Regions from separate parts of the Streptomyces sp. NPDC033966 genome, predicted to be linked through region 2. Evidence: riboswitches for the same ligand, from Rfam matches in the RefSeq annotation. Region 2 holds a riboswitch; the other holds the start of a gene.
What was found. A riboswitch is a leader RNA that binds a small molecule or an ion and turns the genes downstream of it on or off. The one in region 2 is predicted to bind cyclic di-AMP.
Positions count from the first base shown of each region.

Region 1: linked by a shared signal. The riboswitch ahead of ACZ518_RS25365 (peptidoglycan DD-metalloendopeptidase family protein) and the one ahead of ACZ518_RS22105 (M23 family metallopeptidase) in region 2 are both predicted to bind cyclic di-AMP.

Region 1 is NZ_JBVIRQ010000009.1:184,585-189,726, reverse strand. Features, by position in the region: gene ACZ518_RS25380 (sensor histidine kinase) at 1-200, opposite strand, end outside; gene ACZ518_RS25375 (MBL fold metallo-hydrolase) at 659-1,852, opposite strand; gene ACZ518_RS25370 (SGNH/GDSL hydrolase family protein) at 2,021-2,806, opposite strand; gene ACZ518_RS25365 (peptidoglycan DD-metalloendopeptidase family protein) at 2,970-3,986, opposite strand; cyclic di-AMP (ydaO/yuaA leader) riboswitch at 3,991-4,153, opposite strand; gene ACZ518_RS25360 (tyrosine-protein phosphatase) at 4,472-5,142, shown strand, end outside.
Region 2 is NZ_JBVIRQ010000007.1:300,194-305,335, forward strand. Features, by position in the region: gene ACZ518_RS22100 (GntR family transcriptional regulator) at 1-522, opposite strand, end outside; gene ACZ518_RS22105 (M23 family metallopeptidase) at 692-1,504, opposite strand; cyclic di-AMP (ydaO/yuaA leader) riboswitch at 1,517-1,676, opposite strand; gene ACZ518_RS22110 (M16 family metallopeptidase) at 1,894-3,261, opposite strand; gene ACZ518_RS22115 (M16 family metallopeptidase) at 3,282-4,631, opposite strand; gene ACZ518_RS22120 (DNA gyrase/topoisomerase IV subunit A) at 4,859-5,142, shown strand, end outside.

The DNA of each region.
Region 1 (5,142 bases), on a different contig from region 2:
AGCACCGGCCAGAGCCGGTCGTCGCGGGCCCCGGAGCCCCCTCCGAGGTGGAGGGTGAACATGACCGCGGCGGCGCCGCTGAGCCCGGCTGCGAGCGTGGGCAGCACGGCGGCGCGGACCAGCTGGGGGCGTATCTGCCGGCCCGGTCCCTTGACGGCGTGTCTCGACGGGGAGTGGCGGGCGGCGCGGAGTCCGGACATCGGCGTCCTCGGTACGTGGGGCCCGGCCCCCACCGAGTCGCGGGGCCCGGTGTTGATCACCGGATACCCACGCTAGACCGCACGCTCCCGCAGCCGTTGCCCAGTTGGGGAACTTCACCGGGGTGCTTCCCGCTCCCGATGGAGCGCTCGTACGACAGCCCGAATGCGCCGGGAGCGCGTACCCCCGCAACGGCGGGGGCGTGCGCCGCCGGGCGGGTGCGGCCGCGTCGCGGCCCGCGCCGGGGTGCACGGTGAGCGTGTCGAGCAGCGGGGCGGCGCCGCCGCGGGCCCGTGGAGCAGGCCGTCGACGAACTCCCGGCGGGCTGACTCCTCTTGGCGGACGGCCGGGTTCTGTGCCCGGCGGCCGGAGCCGTCGCGGTCCTCGTGCCCCTCACCGCGGCGGCGCGTACGCCCCGCCACGTGCGCGGCGGACCACCCCGGGGTGGTCCGCCGCGGCGTCACCGCTCCCCGGCGAGGTCCAGGTCTCCGGCCCGGGGCCCGCTCCGCGGGAGGTCCTCCGGGGCCGGGGTGCGCCACGGACGGGCGAGGGGCGTGGAGACCGGGCGCCACCAGGGCTCGACGGGCAGCTTGCCGGCGGGCTCGAAGGGCTCGCCGGGGCGCGGGGCGGCGACGGCCTGGCCCGCGGCCTCGGCGGCGTCGAGCGTCCATTCTGCGGGCTCGGCCCAGGCGTGGAAGGCCAGGTTGAAGGTGCCCCAGTGGATCGGCAGCAGCGTGCCGGCCGGCGCCCCGCCCTGGAGGTCGAGGTGCGCCCGCACGCCCTCCTCGGGGGTCATGTGGATGTCCGGCCAGTACTCCGAGTACGCGCCGATCTGGATCATCGAGGCGTCGAACGGTCCGTGCTCGGCGCCGATCTCCTTGAAGCCCGGGAAGTAGCCGGTGTCCCCGCTGTGGAAGATCCGGTGCTCTCCGCTGCTGACGACCCAGGAGGCCCACAGGGTGAACTGCTGGTTGCGCAGGCCGCGTCCGCAGAAATGCCGGGCCGGGGTGGCGGTGAGGGTGAGTCCGGCGACCTCGGTGGCCTCGTTCCAGTCGAGCTCGCGCAGCCGGTCCGGGGAGACGCCCCAGCGCTCCAGGTGCGCGCCGACGCCGAGGGGGACGGCGAAGACCGTGTCCGTGCCGGCCAGGGCCTTGATGGTGGGGAGGTCGAGGTGGTCGTAGTGGTCGTGGGAGATCACGACGACGTCGACGGCGCCCAGCGAGGCCAGCGGCACCGGGACGGGGTGGAGCCGCTTGGGCCCGGCGAAGGGGAAGGGTGAGCACCGGTCGCCCCACACGGGGTCGAAGAGCACGCGGCGGCCGTCGATCTCCGCGAGGATGCTGGAGTGGCCCATCCAGGTCAGGCGCAGCCCGCTCGCCGGCGGCTTGGCCAGGTCGGCGAGGGTGGTCGGGTGTACGGGGATGGGCGCGTCGGGGCTGCGCCGGGCCCGCTGCTCCTTGTGGAAGTAGAGCTTGGCGAACTCCGCCATCGATCCGGAAGGCCTGGTCCGGGCCCCCACCGGGTTCTGGAAGACGCCGTCGGCGAAGTTCGGCGAGCGCAGGATCCGCTCCAGCCGTGCGCCGGACGGGTCCGCGCCGAAGGCTTCGGGCCGCAGGGCGCGCAGCCGGGGACGCAGGGGAAGGGAGCCGGTCAAGGCGCCTCCTGGGAAGGTGCAGGGCGGGACGGTCGGGGTGTACGACCATCCCAACGCACACCGGCCCCCGAGGATTCCGCCGCGCGCCGGCCGGACGTTGTCGCGGCCGTCACCCCGTCCCCGTCCCCCGTCCCCGTCCCCGTCCCGTCCCCCGTCCCCCGGCGTCCGCTACAGCGGCAGCAGGTCCGGGCGCTTGGCCTCGACGTGGTCACCGGAGGACTCGCCGCGCAGGCGGCGGCCGATCCAGGGCACGAGGTGCTCGCGCGCCCACTGGATGTTGTCGCGGGTCACGTCCACCGAGCCGCGCGGCGGGACGGGCGGCCAGGGCTGGTCCGGGTCGGCCGGCACCTCGTAGCCGAGGACCTGCGCGGCGCGCAGCGCGACGCGGGTGTGCCCCTCGGGCGAGAGGTGGAGCCGGTCGTCGTCCCAGGCCCGTCGGTCCTGGACGGTCTTGAGGGACCAGAGGTCGAGCACGGGGCAGTCGTAGCGGTCGGCGATGGCGCGGACGTGGGCGTTGTACGTCGCCACCTTGCCCCGCAGGTGCTTGAGGACCGGCACGCCCCGCGTGTCGAAGCCGGTCGTGATCATCACGAGGCCCACGGAGGTCTTGAGGTCGGCCAGGGCCGCCTCGAACCGCTCCGCGACGTCGTCCGGGTCGCTGCCGGGGCGGATGATGTCGTTGCCGCCCGCACAGAAGGTGACGAGGTCGGGTGCGAGTTCCTTGGCTCTCGGGACCTGGTCGGCCACGATCTGGTCGAGTACTTTGCCCCGCACGGCCAGATTCGCGTACCGGAAGTCGTGCTCGTCGCGCTGATCGGCCAGGAGTACGGCGAGCCGGTCCGCCCAGCCGAGATAAGAATCCCCGGGTCCCGGGTCCCCCACGCCCTCGGTGAAGCTGTCCCCGATCGCCGCGTACGAGCCGATGGTCTTCAGTGTCGTCTTCGTCGCTGCCACAGGACAGCATCCTTCACCTTGGCAACCAACCTACGCCAACGTAATGAGGGGTTGACGGGCCGTGATCTATACCACGCGGGGGATAAGGAATAAGTACACGTGGGGCCGGGACCCCCCTCGGGTCCCGGCCCCACGCGTGTCCTCGTGCCGACGGCGGGTGCCGTCAGATGCTCACGCCCTTGGAGCGGAGGTAGGCGAGCGGGTCGATGTCCGAGCCGTAGGACGGGCCCGTACGGATCTCGAAGTGGAGGTGCGGGCCGGTCACGTTGCCGGTCGCGCCGGAGAGTCCGATGGTCTGGCCGCCGGTGACGCTCTGGCCCACCGAGACGGCGAGCGAGGACAGGTGGCCGTACTGGGAGTACTTGCCGTCGGCGTGCTTGATGACGACCTCGTTGCCGTACGCGCCGCCCCAGCCTGCGGAGACCACGGTGCCCGCGCCGACGGCCTTCACGGTGGTGCCGGTGCTCGCGATGAAGTCGACGCCGGTGTGGTAGCCGGAGGACCACATGGCGCCGGGGGTGCGGTACTGGGTGGAGACGCCGCCGCCGACGGGGGAGGTGAACCCGGACGCGGTGGCGGGCGCGGCGGGCACGGAGGCCTTCTCGCTCTTGGCTGCGGCGCCGGAGCCCTTGGCGGCCGTGCCACCGGAGGGGCGGGCGGCCTGGCCGGCGGTGGTCTTGCCGGTGCCCTTCGGGGACCGGGCCTTGCCGCCCGCACCCTCGGAGGCGGCCGGAGCTTCGGTGGAGGATTCCTCGACCGGGGCCGCAGGAGCCTTCGGGGCGGGGGCCGCGCCGCCGCCGACGAGGTTCAGCTTCAGGCCCGGGTGGATGAGGGACGGGTCTGCGCCGACGGCCTCGCGGTTGTCGGCGTAGAGCTGCTCCCAGCCGCCGTCGAGGTGGCGCTCGGCGGCGATCTTGGAGAGGTAGTCGCCCGGCACGACCGTGTAGACGGTGGGCGCGGCGGCCGCGGGCGCGGCGGCGGGGGCCGCGGCGCGGAGGGCCTCCGGGGTCTGGGTGCTCTGCGCGGGCGCGGACTTGGCCGGGGCGGCGGCCGGGGCGGCGTTGGCGCCTGCGGCACCCATCAGCGGGAGCGCGAGGGCCGCTCCGCCGGTCCCGGCGACGGCGAAGCCGCGGGATATCGAACGGGACTTCGGACGGCGGTGCTTACCCTTTCCGGGCATGTCGAATTCCTCTCCGGCGCCTGCGAGGTGAGCTGTCGGGTTCGGACTGGAGATGTCCGGCCGTACGTGCGGAGCACGGGTCCGGCTTCACCCCTAGCTGGGCCGGAAATGATCCGGAACAGCGGCCTGCCTGGTTCCCCCGCTCCTGCCGCGCGCGATGGTCGGGTGCGGTTCCCGGGCGGCGGCAGGATTAGGCGGTCCACCCGGATCGATCGCGAAGGTAATCGAGCGGGGCACCGGGCAACAAGCCGCGAATTCTCTGACGGATTCGCAGATATGGGGGATCAATGGAATTCCGGTCACCCTGTGTCCATTCCGCACCATCAACAACCGCTCCCACAAGGCAATTCGGTTCTCGCGATCAGGCACGCACGGTCACCGTATGATCTGGCTCACGGCGCCCGGCCCGATCTCGCCACCACATATGGCAAGTTGCTCTCAACCAGTCCAATTCGGACACCACGGACCCACGCGGAGGAGTACACGTGACCCAGCAGATACCCCAGCCCCTTCCGGCCGGACCCGGACCTGGTGCGGCGCTGACCGGAGTGCGCAACTTCCGTGACGTGGGCGGGTTGCCGACCACGGACGGGCGGAGGGTCAGGCCGGGACGACTGTTTCGAAGCGGACATCTAGCGCATGCCACCGAAACCGACGCAGAGTTCCTCGCCTCGCTGGGGCTGCACACCGTCTTCGACTTCCGCAACGGAGCGGATCACGCCCTGGAGGGCCCCGACGTCGAATTGCCGGGTGTGCGCAACGTGAACATCCCGCTGACGGATCCGGCCGACGGCCGGGAATTCTGGAAGATGGTCCGCGACGGCGAGCTCGACCAGCTCCGCGGCCTCCTGGGCGAGGGCCGGGCCGCCGCCCGCATGACGGACTCGTACCGCACGATCATCCGCACCCGCACCGCCGAACACAGCCGTGTCGTGCACGCGCTCACGCTGGACAGCGTGCCGGCGCTGATGCACTGCGCCGCCGGGAAGGACCGGGCCGGGCTGTCGGTCGCGGTGACCCTGCTCGCGCTGGGCGTGGAGCGCGAGGCGATCGTGGCGGACTACCTGGAGTCCAACGTCCCGCACAACCGCTACCGGGTGCGCCGGGGCAGCGACGCGCCCGAGGCCCGCTCCCCCGAAGTGATGGAGCTGCTGGC
Region 2 (5,142 bases):
GGCGTGCTCGGCCCAGCACTCCGCGGGCCGCACGGGGGCCTCGACCGCGTACATCCAGGCGATCTTGTGCCGGGTCTGGGTCAGCAGGGCGATCAGCCCCGGACTGGCCGAGGCCTGGGCCAGCGTCTCGTGGAACCAGCTCCCCAGGGAGCGCAGGTCCTCCCCCTGGGCCCGCCCGGCCCGCTCCCGGCCCAGCCTGACCAGTCCGCGCAGCACCTTCAGGTGGCCGTCGGTGCGCCGGCGGGCGGCCCGGGAGGCGGCGAGCGGCTCCAGCAGCATCCGCAGCTCCAGGAGGTCGGCGGCCTCCTGTTCGGTCGGCTCGGCCACGCAGGCGCCCGCGTGCCGCCGCGTGGTGACGAAGCCCTCGGACTCCAGGGTGCGCAGCGCCTCGCGGACCGGGACGCGCGAGACCCCGTAACGGCGGGCGAGCACCTCCTCGGTCAGCCGGCTGCCCGGCCCGAAGAATCCGGAGACGATATCGTCGCGAATCGCTGTGCACACCGCGTGCGCCGGAATACGCAAGGCCGGACCTCCGCTGGTTTCGGTTCGGTTTATCGTGGCCGTACTGCGACTCTATTGCAACACGCGGCAATTTTCCGAGCGGGGGCGGAAATATGAAGGATAAAACGAGGAAGGCCCCGGCTCTGTGAGCCGGGGCCTTCCTCGGTGAAGCGCGCTGTGCGGGTGCGGGTCAGATGCCCACGCCGTGGTTGCGCAGGTACGTCAGCGGGTTGATGTCCGTGCCGTACGTGGCACCGGTGCGGGCCTCGAAGTGCAGGTGCGGGCCGCTGGAGTTGCCGGTGGAGCCCGACAGGCCGATCTGCTGGCCGGCGCCGACCGTCTCGCCGACGGAGACGCTGAGCGAGAGCAGGTGCCCGTACTGGGTGTAGGTGCCGTCGTTGTGGCGGATCACGACGTTGTTGCCGTAGGCGCCGCCCCAGCCGGCCTCGACGATGGTGCCCGCGCCCACGGCGTGGACGATGCTGCCCTCGTCGGCGTGGAAGTCGATGCCCGTGTGGCTGCCGGAGGACCACATGCCGCCGCCCGCGCCGTACTGGGTGCTGACGTACGAGCCGTCGACCGGGGCGACGAAGGTGTTGAGGCGCTTGCGGGCCTCTTCCTTGGCGGCCTTCTCGGCGGCCTCGCGCTCGGCCTTCTCCTTGGCCTCGGCGGCCTCGGCGGTGCGCTTGGCCTCGGCGGCCCGCGTCTTCGCCTCGGCCTCGGCCTGCGCCTGCGCGGCGACGGCCTCGGCGGCGCTCTGCTGGGTCGCGGCCTGGACCTCGATGTCGTCCTGCAGACCGTCGGCGACGACGATCGCGTTCTGACCGGTGTCCTCCATGGACGGGCCGCTGCTGTTGTCCGCCGCGAAGGCCGGAGCGGCCAGGGTGCCGACCACGCCCGTGGTGGCGAGGGCGGCGATGCCGGCGTAGCCGGCGGTCTTGCGGCTCAGACGGCTGGAACCACGGTGCTTACCAGAACCGGCGGCACGACTGCCAAACGCCATGAAGGGGGTGATCCTTTCCTTCCCTCTCGCCTACCGGGTTAGCTGACGGGTTCGGAGCAGGAAGGTCTCCTACGGGCCTCCTCTTGCGAGGGGGTCCGATTCACCCCAGGGACACATGTGGGTCCCCGGCTCCCCAGGCTCGCGCCTGACGGGGACTCGGCGATCGCTGTCCGGTGCCGCGGATGCGGCGGGTACAAACTGACGAACAGCACGGCCGACGCTAGGCGGATCATCAGTCAATCGCCAAACAGACGAGCGCTTTTGTTGCGTACGCCACACCGCATACCTGCAACCACGCCACCAAACGGACAAAGGGGGCTCCGGTGGATGTTCCACCGGAGCCCCCTTGTCACGGGCCGGATCCCGGCCCGTCCCGGGCCTCGCGCCGCTCAGTTGGAGACGACGGTGACCTCACCGATCCCGAGGGCCAGGACGGGCTCCTCGATCTGCGCGGCGTCGCCCACCAGGACGGTGACCAGACGGTCCACCGGGAAGGCGTTCACGACGGCCGAAGTGGCCTCCGCCGTACCGGTTTCGGCCAGCCGCGCGTACAGCCGCGCCTGGTAGTCGTCCGGCAGCTCCTGCTCCACCTGGTCGGCGAGCGTGCCGGCGACCGAGGCGGCCGTCTCGAACTTCAGCGGGGCTACGCCCACCAGGTTCTGCACCGCCACATCCCGCTCGGCGTCGGTCAGTCCGCCCTCCGCAAGGGTCCGCAGCACCTTCCACAGGTCCTCCAGCGCCGGACCCGTGTTGGGGGTGTCCACCGAACCGCTGATGGCGAGCATCGAGGCGCCCTTGCCGTCGGCGGTCGAGCGCAGCACCTGCCCGAAGGCGCGGACGCCGTAGGTGTAGCCCTTCTCCTCGCGCAGCACCTTGTCCAGGCGGGAGGTGAGGGTGCCGCCGAGGCAGTACGTGCCGAGCACCTGCGGGGCCCAGACGATGTCGTGCCGGTCCGGTCCGATCCGGCCGATCAGCAGCTGCGTCTGGACGGCGCCCGGCCGGTCCACGATGACCACGCGGCCCGTGTCGTCGGCCGTCACCGGCTGGACCGGGCGGGGCGCGGCGGTGTTGCCGGTCCAGGCGCCCAGGGTGTCCGCCAGCAGGACGTCCAGGTCAATGCCGGTCAGGTCGCCGACGACCACCGCGGTGGTGGTGGAGGGCCGTACGTGGGCCTCGTAGAAGGCGCGTACGGCCCCGGAGTCGATCCGCGCGACCGTCTCCTCGGTGCCCTGGCGGGGGCGGGACACGCGCAGCGCGGCGGGGAACAGCTCCTTGGAGAGCTCCTTGGCGGCGCGGCGCTGCGGGTTGGCCAGCTCGTGCGGGATCTCGTCGAGCCGGTTGCGCACCAGGCGGTCGACCTCGCTGTCGGCGAAGGCGGGCGCGCTCAGGGCCTCGGCGAGCAGGGCAAGCGCCTTGGACAGCCGGGAGGCCGGGACCTCCAGGGAGACCCGCAGGCCGGGGTGGTCGGCGTGGGCGTCGAGGGTGGCGCCGCAGCGCTCCAGCTCGGCGGCGAACTCCTCGGCGGAGTGCTTGTCGGTGCCCTCCGACAGGGCGCGGGCCATGATGGTGGCCACCCCGTCGAGGCCCTCGGGCTCGGCGTCCAGCGGGGCCGCGAGGTTGACCTCGACCGCCACCACCTGCTGGCCCGGGCGGTGGCAGCGCAGCAGGGTCAGGCCGTTGGGGAGCGTGGAGCGCTCCGGGGCCGGGAAGGCCCACGGCTTCGCCTCGCCGGCCTGCGGCCGCGGGTGGAAGGTCATCGTGACGGCTGCGGTGTCGCTCACTGCTCCGCCCCCTCGTTCTCGTCGTGCTGCTCGGTCTCGTGGGCCTCGGCGCCGGCCAGCGGCTCGTAGACCAGCACCGCGCGGTTGTCGGGGCGCAGCCTGGCCGCGGCCACGGCCTGCACCTCCTCGGCGGTGACGTCCAGCACCCGCTGGACGGCGGTCAGGGCGAGCTGGGGGTCGCCGAAGAGCACCGCGAAACGGCACAGTTCGTCGGCGCGGCCGGCCACGGTGCCGAGCCGGTCCAGCCACTCGCGCTCCAGCTGCGCCTGCGCGCGCTCCATCTCCTCGGCCGTCGGGCCCTCGGCGGCGAACCGCGCGAGCTCCTCGTCGACGGCCGCCTCGATGGCGGGCACCTCGACGCCGCTGGAGGTCTTGACGTCCAGCCAGCCCAGCGAGGGCGCGCCGGCCAGGCGCAGCATGCCGAACCCGGCCGCCACGGCCGTCTGGTCACGGCGTACCAGGCGGTTGTGCAGGCGGGAGGACTCCCCGCCGCCCAGCACGGTCAGCGCCACGTCGGCGGCGTCGCACTCCCGGGTGCCGTCGTGCGGCAGGCGGTAGGCGGCCATCAGCGCACGCGCCGGGACCTCCTCGACGATCTCCTCGCGCAGCTGCCCGCCCATGATCTCGGGGAGCGAGCCGTCGCGCGGCGGCTGCTTGCCGTCGTGCGCCGGGATGGTGCCGAAGTACTTCTCGATCCAGGCGAGGGTCCGCTCCGGGTCGATGTCGCCCACGACCGACAGCACGGCGTTGTTGGGCGCGTAGTACGTACGGAAGAAGTTGCGCGCGTCCTCCAGGGAGGCGGCGTCCAGGTCGGCCATCGAGCCGATCGGGGTGTGGTGGTACGGGTGGCCCTCCGGGTAGGCGAGCGCGGTCAGCTTCTCGAACGCGGTGCCGTACGGGACGTTGTCGTACCGCTGGCGGCGCTCGTTCTTGACGACGTCGCGCTGGTTCTCCATGGACTCGTCGTCCAGGGCGGCCAGCAGCGAGCCCATGCGGTCCGCCTCCAGCCACAGGGCGAGCTCCAGCTGGTGCGCCGGCATGGTCTCGAAGTAGTTGGTGCGCTCGAAGCTGGTGGTGCCGTTCAGCGAGCCGCCGGCGCCCTGGACGAGCTCGAAGTGCCCGTTGCCCGGTACGCTCGCCGAACCCTGGAACATCAGGTGCTCGAAGAGGTGAGCCAGACCGGTCCGCCCCTTGACTTCGTGTCGCGAGCCGACGTCGTACCAGAGGCAGACGGCGGCGACCGGAGTGAGGTGGTCCTCGGACAGCACCACGCGCAGGCCGTTGGCCAGCCGGTGCTCGGTCGCTGTCAGGCCGCCGGAGGCCTGAGCTGTGGCCGTGTGACCCATGGGCATGTGGTCCCTTCGATCGCGATGCAGAGATTTCTGTCAGACCTGCCACTGTATGCAAGCGCACCGACGGCCGGATAAGTTCCCGGGTCACTCCCCCCGACTCCGTACGGGGGACCCCCGGGGTCGGAGTCCGCGTTGTCGGTGCCTCGGGCCACAATGGTCCGCGTCAACCACGCCAGATCCCCCCAGTACACCCCGAACCTTGGTTAAGGAGCCGCGCAGCGATGGCCCGCCGCAGCACGAAGACCCCGCCGCCGGAGGATTTCGAGGAGAAGATCCTCGACATCGACGTCGTCGACGAAATGCAGGGCTCCTTCCTCGAGTACGCGTACTCGGTGATCTACTCCCGCGCCCTGCCCGACGCCCGCGACGGCATGAAGCCGGTGCACCGGCGCATCGTCTACCAGATGAACGAGATGGGCCTGCGGCCCGACCGGGGGTACGTCAAGTGCGCCCGCGTCGTCGGCGAGGTCATGGGCAAGCTGCACCCGCACGGCGACGCGTCGAT